DNA from 3 places in the Peribacillus sp. NJ4 genome. Region 1 is predicted to be linked to each of the others. Evidence: predicted binding sites of a transcription regulator. Region 1 holds the regulator's gene; each other region holds the start of a gene.

What was found. Region 1 encodes Rex, which represses fermentation and respiration genes when NADH is low (regulators of the CRP and FNR family bind a similar motif). Its sites were predicted from a motif close to TTGTGAAATATTTCACAA; they were not measured.
Region 2: the regulator Rex is predicted to act here: its motif matches at 6,555-6,572, upstream of QUF94_RS18175 (helical membrane plugin domain-containing protein).
Region 3: the regulator Rex is predicted to act here: its motif matches at 2,795-2,812, upstream of qoxA (cytochrome aa3 quinol oxidase subunit II).

Annotation. Positions count from the first base shown of each region.
Region 1 covers NZ_JAUCFQ010000006.1:208,230-216,185, reverse strand. The annotation lists gene groL (chaperonin GroEL) at 1-1,150, opposite strand, end outside; gene groES (co-chaperone GroES) at 1,209-1,493, opposite strand; gene QUF94_RS27185 (CPBP family intramembrane glutamic endopeptidase) at 1,830-2,555, shown strand; gene QUF94_RS27180 (YdiK family protein) at 2,552-2,764, shown strand; gene QUF94_RS27175 (redox-sensing transcriptional repressor Rex) at 2,793-3,455, opposite strand; gene moaC (cyclic pyranopterin monophosphate synthase MoaC) at 3,486-3,992, opposite strand; gene QUF94_RS27165 (ABC transporter ATP-binding protein) at 4,124-6,043, shown strand; gene tsaD (tRNA (adenosine(37)-N6)-threonylcarbamoyltransferase complex transferase subunit TsaD) at 6,322-7,335, opposite strand; gene rimI (ribosomal protein S18-alanine N-acetyltransferase) at 7,332-7,784, opposite strand; gene tsaB (tRNA (adenosine(37)-N6)-threonylcarbamoyltransferase complex dimerization subunit type 1 TsaB) at 7,807-7,956, opposite strand, start outside.
Region 2 covers NZ_JAUCFQ010000001.1:3,652,599-3,660,554, reverse strand. The annotation lists gene QUF94_RS18210 (GntR family transcriptional regulator) at 1-169, opposite strand, end outside; gene QUF94_RS18205 (PTS sugar transporter subunit IIB) at 458-766, shown strand; gene QUF94_RS18200 (PTS sugar transporter subunit IIC) at 771-2,120, shown strand; gene QUF94_RS18195 (PTS sugar transporter subunit IIA) at 2,138-2,485, shown strand; gene QUF94_RS18190 (6-phospho-beta-glucosidase) at 2,482-3,825, shown strand; gene chbG (chitin disaccharide deacetylase) at 3,822-4,553, shown strand; gene QUF94_RS18180 (NAD(P)/FAD-dependent oxidoreductase) at 4,641-5,822, opposite strand; gene QUF94_RS18175 (helical membrane plugin domain-containing protein) at 5,858-6,295, opposite strand; gene QUF94_RS18170 (SMI1/KNR4 family protein) at 7,500-7,955, shown strand.
Region 3 covers NZ_JAUCFQ010000001.1:4,903,990-4,911,945, forward strand. The annotation lists gene qoxB (cytochrome aa3 quinol oxidase subunit I) at 1-1,669, opposite strand, end outside; gene qoxA (cytochrome aa3 quinol oxidase subunit II) at 1,743-2,675, opposite strand; gene QUF94_RS24525 (hypothetical protein) at 3,761-4,075, opposite strand; gene QUF94_RS24530 (S1C family serine protease) at 4,344-5,579, opposite strand; gene QUF94_RS24535 (hypothetical protein) at 5,769-6,479, opposite strand; gene QUF94_RS24540 (hydrolase) at 6,675-7,031, shown strand; gene hmpA (NO-inducible flavohemoprotein) at 7,482-7,956, opposite strand, start outside.

The DNA.
Region 1 (7,956 bases):
CAGTAGCTGCACCGACTTTGATTACCGCTACACCACCAGCTAATTTAGCAAGGCGTTCTTGTAATTTTTCACGGTCGAATTCAGAAGTTGTTTCTTCTAACTGAACACGGATTTGGTTTACACGAGCTTGAATTTGAGCTGTATTTCCAGCACCTTCAACGATCGTTGTATTTTCTTTTGTAACAACCACTTTAGACGCACGGCCTAATGAATCGATTGTTGCAGATTTAAGGTCAAGACCGATTTCTTCAGTGATTACTTCGCCGCCTGTAAGAGCTGCGATGTCTTCAAGCATTGCTTTACGACGGTCACCGAATCCAGGAGCTTTAACCGCAACTGCGTTGAATGTTCCACGAAGTTTATTCACAACAAGAGTTGCAAGCGCTTCGCCTTCTACATCTTCAGCAATCAATAATAGCGGTTTCCCTTGTTGAACAACTTGCTCAAGTACAGGAAGGATTTCTTGGATATTCGTGATTTTTTTATCTGTGATCAAGATGTATGGATTTTCTAGGACAGCTTCCATTTTATCTGAATCAGTAACCATGTATGGAGATGCATATCCACGATCGAACTGCATACCTTCTACAACGTCCAATTCAGTAGTGAAACCTTTTGACTCTTCGATTGTGATGACGCCGTCGTTACCAACGCGCTCCATTGCTTCAGCAATCAGTTGGCCCACTTCTTCATCAGCTGAAGAGATGGCAGCAACTTGTGCAATCGATTCTTTGTTTTCAACAGGTTGGGAAATGGCTTTCAATTCTGCAATTGCAGTATTGACCGCTTTCTCGATTCCTTTACGGATACCCATTGGGTTAGCACCAGCTGTTACGTTTTTAAGACCTTCACGGATCATGGCTTGTGCAAGAACCGTTGCAGTAGTTGTACCGTCACCAGCTACGTCGTTTGTTTTGCTTGCTACTTCAGCAACCAATTTCGCACCCATGTTTTCGAATGCATCTTCGAGTTCGATTTCTTTAGCGATCGTCACACCGTCATTAGTGATAAGCGGTGAACCGAATTTTTTCTCAAGAACCACGTTACGACCTTTTGGTCCAAGCGTTACTTTAACTGCATCTGCAAGTGCGTCCACACCACGAAGCATGGAGCGGCGTGCTTCTTCACTAAATTTAATTTCTTTAGCCATTTATAAGTACCTCCCTAAAATTTAAGAAAATTTTCGTTCAGTTAAGTATGATGTATAATTAGCCGATTACAGCTAGAATGTCGCTTTCACGTAAAATTAAGTATTCAGTATCTTCGTATTTAACTTCAGTACCTGCATATTTTGAGAAGATAATTAGATCGCCTTGGGCAACCTCTAAAGCAACACGTTCGCCATTTTCAAGGACACGGCCAGTACCAACAGCTACTACCTTACCTTCTTGTGGCTTTTCTTTTGCAGTATCAGGAAGAACAATACCGCTTGCAGTTTTTTCTTCAGATTGAACTAGTTCAATAATAACGCGATCACCTAATGGTTTTAACAAGTGAAACAACCTCCTCATATTCTCTTGATAATTTGTTTCATGATTATTAGCACTCTTCATCATCGAGTGCTAACACATTTATAATATTAAATAAACCGAGCCTTTTTTGCAAGTATCTTATCGAAAATTTTTTATTAATTTCTGATAAATTACGGGTATACTACTTTAGCATAATGATTCTTTTAACAAAGTGACTGAAATGTTTGATTAGGGGTACCTTTAAGTGGTGTTATGCTTCAATATTTGATACCATTTTGGAGTATGCGTTTATTGATTGTCCCCATATTTGGAACGTTCTAAGCGAAATGGGTGACAAAATAAAAGGAGTTTTCATTTTTGAAAAAAGAATATTGGTTCGTCATCATCACTTACATTGCCATGCAATTATCCAGTATCGTTGGGGTACCCATTTTCATGTTGATCGGGTCTTCAATTGGAATGCCTGCTGATGAACTCCAAGTGAAGTCTGCAGCATACTGGATCGTATTCAGCTTTCTCGTTGCTCTATCCTTGATTCTTTTTTTAATAAGAAAAGATATGAGGGAAAAGGTGGACACAAGGAATCAAGATTCTATTCCCATGTCCATATTATGGGCAATAGCAGGAGTGTTCATGGCTCTTTTTGCGCAAAGCATTGCCGGGAGCATTGAACAGATGCTTGGAGTGGAGCCTGAATCTGAAAATACGCAGCAGCTCATTTCACTCATTTACCAAGTCCCCATGGTCATTTTCGTCACTTCAGTAATTGGACCTATATTGGAAGAAATCATTTTCCGGAAAATCATTTTCGGATCACTTCATAAACGCTTTAACTTCTTTATTTCAGCTTTACTCAGTTCAGTTATTTTCGGCTTGGCGCATGGTGAATTGGAACATCTTCTTTTATATTCGGCAATGGGCTTCACCTTTGCTTTCCTTTATGCGAAAACGGGCCGCATCCTCGTGTCCATTAGCGCTCATGTTGCGATGAATACGCTTGTTATCATCCTTCAAGTGGTATATCGGAAAGATATTGAGAAGATGATAGATACTGCACAGGCATTCATCGGAGGTTTATTATGAAACGTCAATCACCATTATTCATGGGCATCATCTATGCAGGCTTAGGAGCTCTTTTTACCGCTATCGCGATTCAAACCGTCAGTTCTACAGGATGGGGAATCTTTGCCTACATACTTGTACTGATCGCGACCCTGGACTTTGGATCGGGATTACGCATGATCATGCTTCACTTTAAGATTAAAGCCGCCCAAAAAAATAAGAAAAAATAAAAAACGCTGCTATAACGCAGCGTTTTTTTCATTCCTCCAATGCAGCTTCTTCCATTACAGGATAATGTTTCAGAAAATAGATGAGCGACTGAAGCTCCACAGCCAGGTCAATATGATGAACCCTTATGGATGGAGGTACTGTCAGCCGTGCAGGTGTGAAATTCAATATTCCTTTTATATCGGCTTTGACTAGACGATCGGTTATCGTCTGGGCTACCTGGGCAGGCACTGTCAAAATAGCCGCAGTAATATTATTTTCCTGCAATAGTGTATCGATTTGATCCATATGGTAGATTGGCACATCAGCTATTTGCTTGCCGACCTTATCTTCAGAGACTTCGAATGCCATTTCAATCTTCGTATTATTATTTTTCATGAAATTGTAATTTAAAAAAGCGGTCCCTAAATTTCCTACCCCGATTAAAGCGACTTTTGTCAATTCATCCTGATCTAGTGTTTTTCTAAAGAAGGATAATAAATAATTGACATTGTAGCCGTAGCCTTTTTTCCCAAGCGCGCCAAAGTAGGAAAAATCACGGCGAATGGTAGCAGAATCCACTTTTACGGCTTCGCTTAGCTCTGCCGAGGAAACTCTTTGTTTGCCTGAGGAATGTAAGTTTTTTAAAAATCGATAATACAATGGCAACCTTTTGGCTGTTGCCTGCGGTATCTTTGGGTCATGGTTCATCATTCTTCCCCGCCTTCACACATGCTTTTCAACTTAATCTCTATCTGTTTGTTTTACTTGTCTTTTATAATCGTTGCTAGAAACTCCGCCTGTTTTCTCCACTAAGAATGTAGGCCCGATTACCATTCCCTTATCAATGGCCTTACACATGTCATAAATAGTCAAGGCAGTCACGGATGCAGCTGTTAACGCTTCCATTTCCACACCTGTACTCCCTTTTGTCTTAGCTTCCGTTTCAATCCTAAGCCTATATCCTTGATCTTCCTTTTCCCAATCAAAGGCTATATTGACCCCTTGCAGAGCAATGGGGTGGCACATCGGAATTATATTGGATGTATTCTTGCTGGCCATTATTCCTGCAACTTGTGCAACAGCCAGTACATCACCCTTTTTCATTTTCTGGTTCGTGACCAATTCATATATTTCATCGTTCAATAAAATGCTCGATTGAGCTATAGCCGTCCGGGTTGTTTCAGGCTTAGCACTCACATCAACCATTTTGGCCCTGCCTTGCTCATTAAAATGCGTTAAGTCTCCCATTTAAGTAACCCCTCCTAAATCATACACTATTATTCCACTTTATGTAACAGCTTGTTTTAGCTTGGAACCAAGCTGTTGCCGATAATAACTAAAATAAGTTACACTAACAATAATCAATTGAGGTGAAATCTATGATTTTATTACAAATCAATCAACTATCGAAATATTATGGAGCTGAACTTATTTTATCAAATATGAAGCTCGAAGTTCAAAATAAAGATCGAATTGCACTTGTTGGCCGTAATGGCGCCGGGAAATCCACTCTGCTAAAAATCATAGCCGGGCAAATTTCCCATGATGGCGGTGAAATAATCAAACCAAAAGGCGTCACCATCGGCTATATGGCCCAGGATACGGGACTGGAATCCGAACTTACCATTTGGGATGAGATGCTGACAGTATTCAAGGACCTTATAGAGCAAGAAAAAGAACTGCGTCGCCTTGAGGCCGATATAGCCAGACCTGACATCTTTGAAAACGAAGTAATTTACCAAAAAGTGTTGAATGAATATGACACTTTGATGGTAGCATTCAAAGAGAAGGGCGGTTATCAATATGAAGCGGATATCCGTTCCGTATTGCATGGACTTCAGTTTGCTGACTTTGACTATTCTACCCCAATTTCCACTTTAAGCGGTGGGCAAAAAACTAGACTCGCTTTAGGGAAACTGCTTTTAAGGAAACCGGATATATTGATTCTGGATGAGCCAACGAACCATTTGGATATCGAAACCCTCTCTTGGCTTGAGCAATATTTACAAGGCTACCAAGGAGCTGTTCTTATTGTTTCCCATGACCGCTATTTTCTAGATAAAGTCGTAAACCAGGTATATGAAATTTCCCGGAACAACATGAAAAAATACTATGGTAATTATAGTTCTTACCTAGAAGGCAAAGCGGAAGATTATGAGCGGGACATGAAGCTTTTCGAGAAACAACAAGGGGAAATCGAAAAGCTTCGCGACTTTGTCCAACGCAATATCACAAGGGCTTCCACCACGAAAAGAGCACAAAGCAGACGCAAACAGCTCGAAAAGATGGATGTTTTGGACAAGCCGCAAGGTGATGAAAAATCCGCAAATTTTTCATTCCAGATTGAAAAGCAAAGCGGAAATGAAGTGCTTCACCTTCAGGACTTGGCTATCGGCTACGAAGGGGAAATGGTATCAAAAAATATAAATTCCCGGATGACAAAAGGAGAGAGCATAGCTCTTGTTGGCCCAAATGGCGTTGGAAAATCAACGTTATTGAAAACGATCATCTCTAGACTGCCTGTACTTTCCGGGGATTTCCGTTTCGGAACGAACGTCGAAGTCAGTTACTACGATCAGGAACAGGCTAACCTTGTTTCCAATAAACGCGTACTCAATGAATTATGGGATGACTATCCCCTTAAACCGGAAAAGGACATACGCACCGTACTCGGTAATTTCCTTTTTAGCGGGGACGATGTTTTAAAAACCGTTTCCACACTAAGCGGCGGCGAAAAGGCCCGGCTTGCTCTAGCCAAAATGATGATGGAAAAAGGGAACTTTTTAATTCTTGATGAACCAACGAACCATTTAGACCTCGATAGTAAATTGGTGCTTGAAAACGCATTGATCGATTATCCGGGAACTATTCTTTTCGTTTCACATGACCGTTATTTCATTAATCGGATAGCAACGAAAGTGATCGAGCTCTCCAAAGACGGCAACGAAGAATTCCTCGGTGATTATGATTACTATGTGGAGAAGAAACAGGAGCAAGCGGAAATCAAAGCACTTGAAGAGGAAAATCAAGCGAAAACCTTAGATGTATTCGTAGAAAAAACAAATTATAAAATCGATAAAGAAGCAAAAAAAGCTGAACGTCAGCGAAAACGGCGCATTGAGGATATCGAGGCTGCCATGGAGCTTCTTGAAACCGAAATAAACGAGTATAATGAACTACTTTGTGACCCAAATGTTTTCCAAGATCATGAGAAAGTAATGGAAGTCCAAACAAAGCTTGATAAAGCACAGGAAAAATTAGACCGGCTTCTCGAAGAATGGGCTGAGCTGGAAGAATGACAATTGACCGAGTCAAATGACTCGGTCTTTTCTTTTTCAGGTAAAATGTTTCGGAAAGTTATCCACAAACTTGTTAACAAATCACTTACCGTTTACTAGGGATTAATTTGAGTTATGCACATTATCCACAGAAACATATCCACTTATCCACAAAACCACCCATTTATACACATCCAGTATGATTGTCAAAAAAACTTTATCCACAGAATATTCTATTTTTTTATTAAAGACGATAAAAAGGCAGGATGCCGAAGTTCGGAATCCTGCCTTCTCGTCAATCAAAATGCTTCTATATCCAATCCAGGATTTCCGTTCAAATCCAATCCAGAGCGCTTTCCTTTTTCAAACATGACACTGCCAGCAGCACCGATCATGGCCGCATTGTCCGTACAAAGGTAGAGGGGCGGAATCGATATATCCATAGGTAAATCCTTAAAAGCTTCCGTTAACGCTTCCCTCAGGCCTTTATTTGCGGCAACTCCTCCCGCAAGCAGTACCTGCTTCACATTATATTCCTTTGCAGCCTTTACAGCTTTCATTACAAGCACTTCTATAACGCTTGCTTGGAAACTTGCCGCTAGATCTTTAGGTTCAATTTCTTCCCCGCGCTGTTCTGCATTATGCAAAGTGTTGATTACTGCTGATTTCAACCCACTGAAAGAAAAGTCATAGCTGCCATCCAACCATGCCCGGGGCAGTTTCAAAGTTGGTGAGCCTTCTTGCGCAAGCCTATCTATATGCGGTCCACCAGGATAAGGGAGCCCCAAAGTTCGAGCCACTTTATCATACGCCTCTCCTGCTGCATCATCCCGCGTCTCCCCTATCACCTTGAAAGAACCCGGTTCTTCTAAAAGCACCAATTCCGTATGACCTCCCGAAACGACTAAAGAAAGGGCAGGATATTGGATTTCCTGAATAAGTCTATTTGCATAGATATGGCCCGCAATATGATGCGTACCAACAATCGGGATTCCATGTGCGAAAGCTACAGCCTTAGCTGCATTCACGCCTATTAATAGTGCCCCTACAAGTCCGGGGCCTTCTGTAACGGCAATGGCATCCAAATCTTCATATGTCACACCTGCCTGGAGCAGTGCCTCTTCAAGAACAATCGTAATTTGCTCTACATGGTGACGGGAAGCTATTTCGGGCACGACACCGCCAAAACGTTTATGGCTTTCTATTTGTGAAGCCACGACATTGCTCAGTATTTCTGTTCCATTTTTTATGACAGCTGCAGCAGTTTCGTCGCAGCTGGTTTCAATTCCTAATATAAGTTGATCTGTTTTCATGAAAAATTCACCCACATAACATAAGCATCTTCTTGATTATCTGTATAATAATTTTTCCGGATTCCACCCATTTGGAAACCTAGTTTTTCGTAAAGTGAGATGGCGACTGCATTACTGACACGAACCTCAAGCGTCATCCTCACCACACCCATCGCAATGGAGATTTCAATCATCTTCCTGAGCAAGGCTTCTCCAAGCTTTTGCCCTCGGTATTCAGGTAAAATAGCAATATTGGTAATGTGCGATTCATCAATGACGATCCACGCACCGCAATAACCGGCAATTTTCCCCTCATCCTCTATCACCATGTACACAGCATATTGATTATGATTCAATTCATTAAAAAAGGCTTCCCGGCTCCAAGGCAATGTAAAGGACTGCTTTTCCACGTTAAGCACTTGGTCGATATCTTCCGTTTTCATCTTTCGGAACGTCAATGTTTTACTCATAATAATCGGTCGCTTTCCTTTTTTATTTCCCCTGCTGTTCAAGCCACTTAGCTTCTGCTTCAGCCATACGAATATAATTCGGTACAAACTGGTGAACATCCACTTCGTCCTTCTCAAGACCAATGAAAGCAAGTTCGCTTGGTCTTGAGTTAAAGGACTGTACCGGAGCAAA
Region 2 (7,956 bases), on a different contig from region 1:
CGACGGTCAATTGCTGTAAGGCCGTGCGAACTGTTGTCCTGCTTACTCCGTATATTTTACAAAACTCAGCCTCAGTCGGTAATTTTGTATTTGTTTGATATTCGCCATTTTTTATGAGATCGATGATCGATTCCTTAACTATGGAATGCAATGCCGCTTCTTTATTCATGGTTTCCACAGATGATTCCTCCTATACTCATTCCAATATATACATATAGATTATCTCGGATAAGTTCAATAATCAACTTTAAATCACAAATTTGTAGTAACAAATTAAAATTTGTGTTGATATTTTTTTGATTTGTAACTACAATGTATGTATGGAGGTAATAATACCCATATTATAAATGTTTCAAGGGAAGTGATAAAGCAAAGGAACATCGTTCATTACAAAATTACGGTTTAATTTTTCTTGAAAATACTGAATAATCAATTATTAAAAAGGGGGGTACTTTAGATGAATATCTTATTATGTTGTTCGGCAGGGATGTCTACTAGTTTATTAGTTACCAAGATGGAGGAAAGCGCTAAAAAACAAGGGGTAGAGTGCAATATATGGGCTGTTGGTTCTACAGAGGTGAACAATGAAATGGATAAGGCTGATGTAATTTTATTAGGTCCGCAGGTTCGATATCTTCTTTCCAAGTTACAGGAAGCGGGAAAAGAAAAGGGAATTCCGGTCGCAACCATCCATCCAATGTTCTATGGACTATGTAATGGTGAAGAAGTACTTAAACAAGCCACTACTTTAATAAAAGGAGAATAAGGATATGATGACTTTTATTGATAAGTATATTATGCCCGGCGCTGTAAAAGTAGGAAATAACCGGCATCTGCTCGCGATTCGTGACGCATTGATTGGAATGATAGCGATTACAATGATCGGGTCATTCGCCGTCCTGTTCAATAATCTTGGGCAAGTCATCAAGCCTTACGGAAGAATGATGGAGGCCATTTTCGGTCCTGCATGGAATACGCTAGGCGGTGATATTTGGTTTGGAACTTTTGCATTCATGACGGTATTCGCTGTATTCGGCATTTCTTATAAACTAGCAAGGTCATACGGTGACGATGGTTTTGAAGCGATGCTGGTTTCCGCGGCCTGTTTCTTCCTATTATTGCCTCAAATCGGAAATGTCACTTTAACCATCGATGATAAGGATGTTACAGGAGGGGCATGGGGTTTCGTAAGCGTGAACTATTTTAATGCCACGGCCCTATTTACAGGAATAGTCGTAGCCTTAATAGCAACCGAAATATTTGTGAGACTTTCCCGAGTTAAATATTTAGTCATTAAATTGCCTGATGGAGTACCTCCAGCGGTAGCCCGTTCATTTGCAAAGTTAGTTCCGGGTATGGCAACAATCTTTGTCGCTGGTGTGTTCGGACTGCTATTCCGTAAAGCTACGGATGGTCAGGTACTGAATGACTGGCTTAGTAAAGTGATTGTATCCCCCTTACAAAGTGCTGTAGATTCATTGCCATTCGCTATTTTACTAGTCTTTCTTGTTCATTTATTATGGATGATCGGTTTGCACGGTCCAAATATCCTTGGAGGGATAACGACACCGCTTTTTGAAAGTTCTGGAGTGAAAAATATTGATTTATATGCACAAGGTGTCAAAGACATGGACCAATACGGGGTATTGGCAGGTTCTTTCCTGGATGCATTTGTTTATTTAGGCGGATCTGGTGCAACATTGGGCCTCATCATCGCAATGATCATTGCCGGTCGGAAACGTTATAAACAGATGATTGCACTCGGTGGGGCTCCAGGGGTGTTCCAGATTAATGAACCTATTTTATTCGGTTTGCCTATCGTGCTGAATCCAATGTGGTTCATCCCATTTGTTCTCGGTCCGGTAATTACAACGGTGATATCTTATATAGCGGTAAGCAGCGGAATGGTTTTCCCGATCGTCGCTAAGATCCCGTGGGTTACCCCACCGATTGTGGGTGGATTCCTGGCCACAGGCGGACATGTATCTGGAGCGGTCTTGGCTGCTATCAATCTAGTCATTTCAACAGCTATTTATTTACCATTCGTTTATGCTCAAGTGAAGATAGACACCAAAAATGAAACAAAGCTTACAAAAGATTCAGAAACGCTAAGCGTTTAAGAAAGTAGTGATGAAAAATGGAAAAAGAAGAATTATACCAGCTATCCTTTCAATTGATTTTATATAGTGGGAATGCGAGAAGCTTTGCAATGGAAGCGTTGCAGGAAGCAAAGAAAAAGAATTTTGATTCTGCCCGTTTGAAAATCGCCGAGGCCGAAACGGAATTACTGCAGGCCCATAAATACCAAACTCAATTAATCCATGCCGAGGCGGGCGGGGACCATTTTGATCTTCCCATCATCCTAGTGCATGCACAGGATCATTTAATGACGGCGATGACAGTAAAGGATCTTGCAATGGAAATGATCGATCTACGCGAAGAATTCTTACATGCAAATGTTGTGAAGGAGAGGACTGCCGAATGAGCAAGGGGCTGAAGATTGTCACGATTGGCGGAGGATCGAGCTATACGCCAGAACTGATCGAAGGTTTCATTAAATATCATGAAGAACTTCCCGTGAGTGAAATTTGGCTCGTGGACATCGAAGCGGGGAAGGAAAAGCTTGAAATTGTCGGGGATTTGGCAAGAAGGATGATTGAAAAGGCCGGTGTGAATATTGATGTCCATCTCACTCTAGACAGAAAGAAAGCGCTTAGAGGGGCGGATTATGTAACAACCCAACTGCGGGTTGGTCAGCTCGCAGCAAGGGCTCTTGATGAAAAGATTCCATTGAAACATGGAGTGATTGGACAGGAGACGAATGGACCAGGCGGGCTTTTCAAGGCTTTTAGAACGATTCCCGTCATTCTGGATATTGCTCGTGAAATGGAGGAGTTATGTCCGGATGCATGGCTGATTAACTTCACGAACCCTGCAGGAATGGTAACGGAAGCAGTTCTGCGTCACAGTAATATTTCCAAGATCATCGGCCTTTGCAATGTTCCGATTGGCATGGAACGAGGTGTTGCGGATTTGATGGATGTCGAGCCATCAAGAGTCCGGATCGACTTTGCTGGTTTGAACCATATGGTTTACGGCTTGGATGTATTCGTTGATGGGGAGAGTGTCAAAGATCAAATCATCAATCTGATTACAGATCCAGCTAAAGCCGTCACGATGAAGAATATCCATGCAATGGGCTGGGAGCCGGAATTCCTTAGAGCGTTGGACCTGTTTCCGTGTCCATACCACAACTACTATTATAAAACGGGTGATGTACTGGCCCAAGAATTGAAGGATGCTGAAAAAGGGGAAACACGTGCTGAGGTCGTTCAAAGACTTGAAGCAGGATTATTCGAGCTTTACAAAGACGAGGATCTGGCTATCAAGCCGCCGCAGCTTGAAGAGCGCGGAGGTGCGTACTACAGTGATGCGGCTGTACGGTTGATTTGCTCGATGCATACGGATAAGCGTGATATTCAAGCGGTAAATACCGTCAACCATGGTGCGATTGAAGGCATCCCGTATGGATCGGCTATTGAAACCAGTTGCGTGATAACTAAGGATGGTCCCAAGCCAATCAATGTAGGAGAGCTTCCAGTCGCCGTTCGCGGTTTAATTCAGCAAATCAAATCCTTTGAAAGGGTAGCCATCGAAGCTGCGGTATCAGGTGACTATGATACTGCATTGCTAGCCATGACGATTAATCCACTCGTTCCAAGTGATCGGGTAGCGAAACTTATCTTAGACGAAATGCTTGAGGCACATAAAGATTATCTGCCTCAGTTTTTTGAAAAAAAGGAGTTGCAGGATAATTTATCATGATTGAGGTCCTTGTAAATGCAGATGATTTCGGGTTAACTAAAGCGGTGAATTATGGGATTTTGGATAGCCACAAATATGGAATTGTCAATTCGGCAACGATTATGATGAATGCGAAAGCAACGGAGCATGCGATTGAAATCGCAAAGAAGACACCGTCGTTGAAAGTAGGTATACACTTAGTGCTGACATGGGGAAAACCTTTGTTGAGCGACGTGCCTAGCTTAGTTGACGAATCTGGTTTCTTTAAGAAGCAAGGTTTGGTATATGGTGACCCTGCCGGTATTTCCTTGAGCGATTTGGAGAGGGAGTGGTCAGCACAGATCGAAAGATTCTTGGAATTCAGTCTGTTACCAACTCATTTCGACAGCCATCATCATGTACACGGGATAACAGAGTTTCTGCCAGTTATTCAAAAGCTATCCGATAAATACGGATTGCCAGTGCGTAATGCTGGAAAGCACCTTGCTGGGGTTCAAACCGTTACAGATGTGTTCCTGGATGACTTTTATGGAGAAATGGTGGTTGAAGACTACTTTCAAAACCTGAAGGGAAGGGTAATGGATGGGGAAAGCGTAGAGATAATGACTCATCCTGCTTATATGGATGAAGAATTGATGAAAGTTTCCTCTTATAATGATAAACGCATAAAAGAACTCCGGATTTTGACAAATGCAAAATTACCAGAGGGATTTTTCCTTAGATTCAGCATCAACCAAGTTAAGATTTGATTTTAAATTGTAGCCCTTTAATTACAAAGAGGACCATTCATCAAATGATGAATGGTCCTTTATAATTCATGATTGCTTTATCTAAAATTAATAAGCCAAACTGAATAGGGCTTTGATGTGTGATAGATAGCGAACATTACTTGCTTCTTTCATCAATGTAGCCGGCAGACCTTTAAGGGAAGTGTTATTGGCCCCAACGGTTGCCACCGCATCCTTACGGCCAAGGCTCGCAAGTGTACCTGAGTTTACTGGTGAAAATTCTTCAAGTTTCTTGCCTTCAAAGGCTGCATATAGGTTGTATCCAACAAGCTCACCCATTTGCCAAGCATTTTGTGCAGTAGGAGCGTATGGACGGCCGCCTTCTGGAGGGAATGCAACGGCACTGTCCCCGACGACGAAAACGTCATTATGGGATTTGGATTGCAAATACTCATTAACGGTTGCTTTGCCGCGATCCACTTCAAGGCCTGATTCGCCTACGATAGGAAGAGCTGCGACTCCGCCTGTCCAAACAAGCGTATTGGCAGTTATCGTTTGTCCATCTTTCAATTCGATTTGGTTTCCTTTAACACCCGTAACAGGCAGACCTGTCAAGAATTCAACGCCGCGTGCTTCCAAGCTTGTCATGGCACGTTCGATTAAGTGATCAGGCAGGACCGGAAGGATTTTTGGACCAGCTTCCACAAGCTTGATTTTCAAGTCCTTGAAGTCCACTCCGAACTTTTTGGCGATTTTAGGGAAATGATCCACGATTTCACCGATTAACTCGACACCCGTCAAGCCGCCGCCGCCGATCACGATCGTTGCATCCGCTTCATTATTCGTTTGTGCATATTCACGGATGCGATCTTCGATATGTTTGTAAATCTTGTTTGCATCATTTACGGATTTCAAGACCATGCTGTTTTCCTCAAGTCCCGGAATGCCGAAGAATCCTGTTTGGCTTCCCAAAGCAACAACCAGGGCATCATAAGATAAAGTGGAGCCATTGGAAAGCTTCACTTCTTTTTTATCGACTGAGAAAGACTCCACTTTTGAAATGGCAAGGTCGATATCTTTTCCTTTGAAAAGTTTTTCCAAAGGAATGGAAACAGCTTGTTCAGAAATGGATCCGCCTGCAAGACGGTGCAATTCGGTGATGATTTGGTGCGTTGGAAATTGGTTCACCACTGTAACCTGCACTTCATCCTTGTTGTAATATTCACGTACGGATAAGGCAGATAGTAAACCAGCATAACCTGCACCTAAGATGACGATTTGTTTTGACATAGTTAATCCCCCGTTCTTACTGAAAGTTTATCAAATTATTTTTGGTTTTTACGTTCTGAAGAGACTTCAAGAAAAGCTTGGGCGAAACGGAAAAGTTTTTGTGCTTGCGGATCTTTCATCATTCTTAACAGACCAAAAAGACCAATCACATCATTATTCACTTCAGCACGATCCTTAGCTTCGATGGCATTAGCCGCAAGCCCTTTCACTGAACCGACTACAGGTCCTGCGATCTCCGAAATGGCGCTGACCGTATCATTTTTCAAAACATCATCAGTCGCTACTGATTGAGCGAAATCATAAGACTTTGTTAAAATATTCACTAACTCAGTCAGCTTTGGTAACTGCTCAACTAAAGTGTTCAAGGATTCCTGAACCTCAGGCTTTAAAAGCTGATCTAGGATATCCAATTGTTCTTGGTTTGCAGAAATATTAAATGTTTCATGTTCAGGTTTTGAGACTACATCTACCATATCTAATTCCCCTTTTAAACTTAATTATTTTGTTTTATGTGTTTTCCGCCGATACTACTAATCATACGACTCTAATCCCTTAATTTCAAATATATTTTTTGTGATAGGAATATAATTTTATAGTTATTATTAAGAGCTAGTAGGTGGATTTTGCGATTTATCTTAATATTCCAAAAAAATATTAAGATTATTCTGGTTTTAATACCTTAAATATCGCCGTTTATTAGGGACATTTAACTTTTTTTATATAAGATAACGATTGTGATTCACTTTACTATAAGGGGTGGCTTGTACTATAGCTTGTCCAAGTAATTAATGACGGCTACATGCAGCTATTACACCGTGATCAATCCTAAAATAGGCATCTTTAGTTTCACATGTATGTTTGTTGTACTATAATGTCCATAATCTTTGAAGTTGCCATGCAAGTATGGAACCCAAGAATATTTTATCTGATTTAGGGTAAATAATATTATCGAATTGGAGATGATGCCCTTGGTAGAACGCAGGATATTAAAGATCCGTGGAGAAGTTATTGAAATATCCTCCAGGTATTGTGAGAAATATAGAAAATGGAATTGTACTGCTAAACTTCCTGATAGTTCCATAATAGCTTATTGCCGTGATAAGAATAAGCTTCGTGCTGAGACAGTTTCTATGAGCAGGTTATTAATTACTTATGATGACTATAAAATTGTATGAGATGTAATGGGATTAATAAATAGATAGGGAAAAGGCGCACAACCTCGAAGATGATGGTTGGGCGCCTTTTTTATTGAATAATATTTAATGTTAAGTTTCGTTTATCTGCGAGGGAATATATCTTCGAAAATGGAGATATATCATCGAAAACTCCTAATTAATCTACGAATTATACGATTTATCGATTTTTCGACAAAAACTCTTTTTTAAATAAAACTATTTTATTAATGAAAAGCAACGAAATTGTCAAAAAAAATATCAGAAAATACTAAAAAGGATAGTAAAATTATGTTAATATATTCAAAAAAGTGTTATTTTCTAACTAATAATGAATAATTTATTGTTAAGGACATTCAATAAGAAAAAGGAAAGTTTAGTTTACCAGAGTGCAATGCCATTTGACTGTGTAGGACCCGGCCCATTTTATAAGCAGGTGAAATGGCCTTAAAGAATAAGATTATCAATTGTTTTTGCGACAATAAACTGAATAGGAGTTGGTAGAATGGTTAGTATTAAGGGATATGGAAAAGCGACACAAGAAGCAGTGAATAATTTTCAGAAATTTGTGGGATTTGAAATCCCTGCGGATTATAAACAATTTCTTCTTACCCATAATGGCGGCACAACTGCAGTGCAAAACAGTAAGTTTTATGTAGATGCATTAGACACACTCGTTTGCTTAAATGTACTTTATGGGTTAGAGCTTCAGGATAAAGAACTGGATTTACAGAAATGGCATGAAGAAAACAGAGAAGACTTACATAAGAATTGCATTATCATAGGCAATGATACGTGTGCAGGTAAAATCTTGCTGATAGATAACGAAGAGGAAAAGGGAGTTTACTTCTGGGATCAGGGGTGGTATTCCGATCCATCAAGCCAGGATGAAAATATTTATAAAGTTGCAGAGAGTTTTAAGTCCTTCATTGAGGGATTGAAAATCCCGGAGGAAATCTAAT
Region 3 (7,956 bases), on a different contig from region 1:
CTGTAGAATCAACTGTAGGCACAATTGCAAAGTTATATTCTGGAATTGGTGTATGGGTAGCCCACTCTAGAGAACGTGCATCCCATGGATCGTTTGAAATATTTCTTGATGCATAACGAGTGCTCCAATAGATATTGTACACAATAAGTGCAAAACCTATTGCTAAGCCAATTGCTCCAACGAAAGAAAGCATATTCAATGGACCATAGCCCGTTGATTCAGAGTACGTATACATACGACGTGCCTGCCCATCTAAACCAGTGATGAACATCGGGAAGAATGTTACATTAAAGCCGATTGTAATGAACCAGAACGACCATTTCCCAATTTTTTCGCTCAACATGAAGCCAAACATTTTTGGCCACCAGTACGTAAAACCAGCAAGTACGGCAAATACAGTACCAGGGATTAAAACGTAATGGAAGTGAGCTACTAAGAACATTGTATTGTGGTATTGGTAGTCAGCACTCGCCATTGCAAGCATAACCCCAGTTACCCCACCGAGAGTGAAAATCGGAATGAAAGCTAACGAGTATAACATTGGGACGGTAAAAACGATTTTACCTTTCCAAAGTGTGAACAACCAGTTGAAAATCTTAACACCGGTCGGAACGGCAATTGCCATTGTGGTAATCGAGAAGATACCATTAACCATTGCACCGTGACCCATTGTATAGAAATGGTGAGCCCATACAATGAAAGATAGAGTAGAAATAGCTACCATGGAGATAACCATCGAATTATATCCGTACAGGTTACGACGTGCAAATGTCGAAATGATTTCACTGTAAATACCGAAAGCTGGAAGTATTACTATATAAACTTCAGGATGTCCCCAAACCCAGAACAAGTTCGCCCAAAGCATATCGCTACCGCCATTGGCCATCGTAAAGAATTGAGTTCCGAATAGACGATCCATTGTCATCAACGCAAGTGCCACTGTCAATACAGGGAAAGCGAAAACGATAATGAAGTTTGTGATCAAGATAGACCATGTGAACATTGGCATTTTCATTAAGTTCATGCCAGGTGCTCTCATTTTCAAGATTGTTACGATAAAGTTGATACCAGTCAGTAATGTACCGATACCAGCTATTTGAATTGCAATCGCGTAATAGTTCGAACCAACTGATTCACTGAAATCATTACTTGCCAGCGGGAAGTAAGATGTCCAACCTGCATCAGGAGAACCACCAACTACGAAAGAGATGTTAAATAGCATTGCCCCCATGAAGAATAACCAGAAGCTGACTGCGTTTAGACGTGGGAATGCTACGTCACGCGCTCCAATTTGTAATGGTGTGACAATGTTCATTAACCCAATGATAAATGGCATAGCCATGAACAGGATCATGACAACCCCATGTGTTGTAAATACCTCATTATAATGCTGCCCATCCAAAAGACCGTTATCTGGAATAGCCGTTTGAGCACGCATCATGAGGGCATCAACGCCACCACGGAAGAGCATAAGCAGTGCTGCCAAGATGTACATGATACCAATACGTTTATGGTCAACCGTTGTTAACCACTCACGCCATAAGTAACCCCATTTTTTAAAATAGGTAATTCCGGCAACAACCGCAATCATGGTTAAGCCAATGGCAACCATGGATGCATAAATCGCAGGACTTGGATGAGGTACGGCAAATCGATCAAAGTAATCCATACTTTTGTGACTCCTTTCAGGAAAATATTCCTTATCTTGTAAACCTAGATGTTTTATCGAACGAAATTAATTCTTAGTGATCATGATTCATGTTGCTGTGTTCTGAATGTTCCTCGTGTGAATCCTTGGAATCACTTTCTTCAGTATCAGAAGATCCGTGGTTACCATGACCAGCATGTTCCCCTTCAGGAGCTGGAGAAAACTCTAAGTGAGTTCCAGTGTAAGTGGATTGTCCCACATGACCAGGTTCTAATAATTCATTGAATTTTTTCTCAGTAATCGGTTCAGCAGTAGCTTTAATTTCATCTACCCATTTATCGTATTCTTTTGCAGACAGTACATTAACGTTAAACGTTTGCTGAGCAAAACCTGAACCACTGAAGTTTGAATTTCGACCCATATACTCTCCTGGTACATCAGCTGCTAAGTGCAACGTATTAACCATGTTCGACATCGCGTATTTTTGTCCTCCAAGTTGTGGAATCCAGAAACTCGAGATTGGACCATATGAATAAAGTTTAAATTCAATTGGTCGGTTAGTCGGTAAAAACAGATAGTTAACTGTTTCGATATCTTCTTCCGGATAACTAAAATGCCACTTCCAGTTGGAAGATGAAGCGTAAATAATTAAAGGTTCTTGATCTCCGTATCCTTTAGGTGTTGCCTCAACTTCATTTGTTGTTTTAACAGTAACAACGGATAGGAAAGCGACGATTAAAATTGGGATCGCTACCCAAATTATTTCAAGAACCTTACTTCCTTCAATATGAGGTGGTTCATAATCATCACGCTGTTTGGAAGCACGATATTTCATTATCATGAAGATATACAGTACCATAACGACAAGGACGACAAAGGCCATTGTCCATATCGAAATCATAATAACATCTGCTTGTGTTGCAGCTACTGGCCCTTTAGGGTCCAAGACCATTAATGGGTTATCGCAACCGGTTAGCACAGTGGCAATTGTAAAAAGTATAGTTAATAGAGCCCATTTTATTTTCATAGTACTACCCCTTTCTTACATAATAAAATTCCTATTGGTAATTATTCGGACAAAGTGTTACCATGTTCACAAATCCCGACATACCAATATTAATCCCAAGTGTAAAAAAAGACAATATAAAGTGACATCTGTCACATAAAGTTCATTAAAGAGCAGTAAGAAGATGGTAAATGAACTGAAATGTTCGAAAATCTTCAGCAAATGAAATATAATAAATGTTTAATAACTTACCTACAGAAACTTCACTTATCAGTACAGGATTGCAGATAGAACTGATCCACTTTCCGTTTAATATTACTCTAATATAATGAAATAAAATTTTCACATTATATTCACCTCGTTTATTGCCTCAAGACTTATAAAGATTATGAATTATATTACCTATCCTGTTAATTAGGTATCTATCTTTGGAAAACATGATTTAAAGCGGATTTTTTTCACTCGGCCATGGAAGTTTTTAAATGGTAGCCGCATTGTACACGATCTTGCATCCATGCTTCAATACCCTAATGATCCAACACAGGTAAATATTATATATATATAAGGAAACAACGAGCGTGAAATGTAATTGGGTTCTTTCTCCTCGCAATACTTATTTTATTGCCCTGTCAGTATTCCTAAACAGCCGTTTAGCAGTAGTCGTGGGGTGAAGTAATTCAGGGATCAATCAACCTGTTGCAACTGTTCAAGTTTATCAGTCAGAGGACAGGCCAAAAACCATTTTTTAAAAAGTACATTTGGTGTTCAATCAATTCCACCTTTTGGAAACCCTTTACTCAATACCCCCATATTGATACGTGCTTCCCTTTTGTATCTTCAGGTAAAAACACATAAAAAAATCCACGAAAAAAGGACTTTTTAAAAGTGTCCTTTTCTCGTGGATATAGTTTAAAATTGAAGGTGAGAACTTCCTGGCGTGCAGGCAGTTTGGTTTGGATGTACAAGCAACACACGGAATGAAAGCGCATTCAATACTTGGGGTTAAATTGGCTAAGATTCTGCAAGCCAACGAACAACTCGTTTTGTTCATCCATACAAGTGAATCTGATGATAGAAAGCCAGTGTATTACGCTATATTCCTCGTTTTAGTTACTGAATTCTGTACTTCTTTTTGTTTGAGTTTTAGCCTTTGATTTCATTTTTATGATTTTAGTCGTTTCCGATTCAATTCTTTGGCCTTTATGTGTATTCATTACCATTTCTTCTGTCAGGACAAAAAATATACCAACTAGAAAAATGGCAGCTGCGCTTAGTGTGATGGCGATTCCAACAGCGGTAAATATATAATCCTTATTGTAATCGCTTACAAAAAAACTTAAAGCAAAAATAATAATTCCGATTACGCAACCTGTGCCCGATACCCATTTCACTGCATCCAACATCTTCTGATTAGCTTCCATAATTTCATCCCCTTTCTTTCTATTTTATGACATTTCACAAATTTGTCAAATCTTTTCTATTTTTTAACATATCTATAATGTAAACCTTGACAAATAGAAGACGCCGCTATTCACTTTTAGGTATTCGAGACTATATGAAAAATCTGATAAACAGTATAAATACACTATCATTTTTTCCGATATCAACACTTTCAATACTATTAAAAACTTTTTAACTACATTTTCAAATAAAAGACCCCTGATGATCAATCAGAGGCCTTCCTTCTATCTATGAGTTTTGCAAGGTTATCGTTACCGTTTTCTCTTCAGTCCCCCGATAGACTTTAACCTTTACTTTATCGCCGATTTTCTTATCTGTGTATAAAATTTTCCTTAATTCTTCTGTCGTTTTAATTTTCGTTCCATCAATCTCCACAATGATATCCTGCTGCTTAAGCCCTCCATTCGCCGCTGACGACCCCGCTTCTATACTCGTAACCATGACACCCGACTTTGCAGCTTCAGGAACATTTTGAAGATAATACTGTGGCAGTTCTTCTATGCTGGCCAAGCTTACTCCTAAATACGGTCGCGTGATTTTTCCGTTTTCAATCAGTTCCGTAACAATCGGAATCACATCATTACTTGGTATGGCAAACCCTAAGCCTTCCACACCGCTTTCGGAAATCTTCAAGCTGTTTATGCCGATCACTTCCCCAGCGGTGTTGATCAATGCGCCGCCGCTATTGCCAGGGTTGATCGCTGCATCTGTTTGAAGGACATCAAGTTCCCACTCCCCCTCCGATGTATCGACTGAAATGGAGCGTCCGGTAGCACTGACGATCCCTTGTGTAACGGAACGTGAAAAATCAAGTCCAAGAGGGTTACCGATCGCCAATACTTCTTCACCTGGACGCATGCTATCAGAATTCCCGAATTTAATTCCCTCAGGTGCTTTCGAGGCATCAATTGTCAAAACCGCTAGGTCCGTCAATGCATCAGCCCCGACAACCACTGCCGTTGCCTTTTTCCCATCATACAATGAAATTTCGACTTCCTTAGCTCCTTCAATAACGTGATTGTTCGTGATGATATAGGCCTTCCCATTAGCTTTTTTATAAATGACCCCTGAACCAGTGCCGCTCTCAACCGTTTCGCTCCCCGTGCTTTGCTGCTGGTATGGGTACCGGTTTTGAATCTCCTGTAAATTCACGACCCCTACTATCGATTTGGATGCTGATTCAACCATCTCTGCCCTATCATTAGAATCCGTACTAGTCGATAACTTTTCTGCCGTGACACTCCCATCCTTTTCACCGCTTTCCGTTTGCTCTACACCTGCCGTTTGACTTGACTCATTCACTGAACTTTTCCCTTGATCTATAAAGTCCCCGCCAAATAAAAATACAGTTGATGTAACCATAGAAGCAACCGTTCCGGAAACAAGGCCAGTTAGCCATATAGACTTGCCCTTTTTCCGTTCTGTCTTCACTCTGACTTGCTCATCGCCATTATTATTCTCCATCATTATCCCTCCTATGATTGTCCTTTACTTGGCTCAATCATAAACAGTAAATATTAAAAAATTCTTAAGAAATAAAGAATAAGGCCACCTTTTCACAAAAAAATTATCGAATCCAGCTATATGATATTTTGCAGTCCGACAAAATAAAAAGGCCTCCACAGGGGACCCTTTCAATTCGACATTATAGCCTTACATGACTTCATACACTTCTTTTGTCTTCTTATTCACACCATACCAGCCCCAAGTAGCTTTGTGGCCATTTTTCTGACTGCCTGCATCCACTTCGAACACTTGAAAAATGTAATCTCCCTTTTCGGCATCATGATCATATTCGATTTGCAAATGTGGAAAGTTTTTCATGTCCACGTAATCCTTCACTAGCTTCTCCGCCTGAGATTTACTTAAGGGACTAGCCGAATCCTTACTCCCTTCTTTGCTTTTTACCGATTCTACTTTTCCTTTTGAATCCGTTGCCGCCTTATCATCTACTTTGGATCCAATGGTCCCGTCCTCACTTGCTTCCTCCACCGGTTCCACTTCGTCATTTCCCTCTACTGTTTCTAACGTGGCGGAGTCTGATACCGGGTGCATTTCCACCGCCTTTAAAACCATTAGTTTCCCTTCCCGATATTTTGCTTTATATGCGGTTGCTTCTTTAAAATCTCTTTTTGCCGAATCAAAATCCTGTTCGTCGTATTTCTTCATTCCACTCGCCAGAAAACCTGAAAGATCCATTAACTCTCTTGCTTCCGGTGTTTCTGCTTCTTTATAAGCTAATTCAAATGCCTCGTGGGCTTCTAAATAATTTTCCTCATTCAACTGACTTTTCCCTAAATCCATATTGGAATCATAATTCCTTGTTACGCAGCCTGAAGCAATCAACACCATAAAAATAACCATGATTGACCTCTTCACAATATCACTCCTCAAAGTTACTCTTCCATATCATTCTATAAATCCATCTTAAACCATTTGATATGAAATTCGATACCTCTATTTCCTATCATTTTCATTAAGGAAATGTTTACTTTTATGATTAACTTTTTACAAATAGTGGTACAGAATAGATAAACGCTTGAAAGGATGATGAGCAGAATGATGCAGGAAAAACAGACCTATCATGTTGATTTGGTCAGCGGCGATGTACTCGGACAAAAACTTGAAGAGAACCCGAGCTTCACTGTACACGCAACTGATGAGGAACTTGCAGAATTGAAACAATGCTTGGAGGAACACCGGACTGATGACCTGGAGGCATATGCCCGTTCACATGTGCCATACCTTCTCTATCATCATGACCGGGCAAATGATAAATACGATGCAGCCATGAAAAAGCTTTATGCCCTCATTTATAAATTTGGCGATGAAACGGCGCGAAACCATATTGAAGAAATCGGCATATTGAAAGACAACAAATTCGAGGGAAATGAAGAAGTGCAAAAGTTCAAATAGAAAATGAACAGAACCTAAAATTCAAAGGTACCAAGGCCTTTGAAGGGGCAGATATCGCTTGGATTATTGGTTTAGTTGTTCCAGCTGTTATTTATTACTTCCCTATGAGAAAAAAGTTGAATATAGCTGAAAATGCAATAAACAAACAAGAGATCGGTTCCATAGAGAAAACAGACGCTTCCGAGAAATATGTTAAGTAAAGGTGCAGTTTTTTTAAATGAAAATTACATGCTGTTTTAGAGTACTTGTAAGGAAAAAACATAAATCTATTGTACAAGAAAGAAAGCATTTCAAACAAGCACTAGAAGAACATATCAAGGTAAAATTAAAAGGCATGAGCCCGGTAGATTTCCGGGTTCATGCCCTCAAGGCTGCCTAAGTAAATAAAGTGTCTAACTTTTTGGGTTCACTTCAATGAAAGATCCTTTTTTATCCACAAATATAGTTTACTTATTTTTCTCCTAAAATAGCGAGTGGACTAAATACTTCATAATGAATACGGTCTTTCGATACACTCCATTTATTTAGGGCCTCATTGATTGCTTCCATAAAAGGAATAGGTCCGCAGAAATAAAAATTAGCTTCTTTTGATGGAACGATAGATTGCAGGAAGTCTAAACCAACGTATCCTTCTTTATCAAAATGCCCAGAGGTTCGATCGGCTTCTGTTGGTGCACCATAGACTACAAATGATTTTATATGTTGATGTTCATTCACTATTTGTGGCAGATGATCTTTAAAAGCATGTGTTTGACTATTGCTTGTTGCATGGATGAACGTAACCTGACGTTGTGGTTGCTTTTCTATAATGGTATTTAACATGCTAAGCAAAGGTGTAATGCCAATACCGCCACTAATTAGAACAACGGGTAAATCGGTGTTATCCAGTTCGAAGTCACCTGCTGGAGCAGAAAATTGCAGCGTA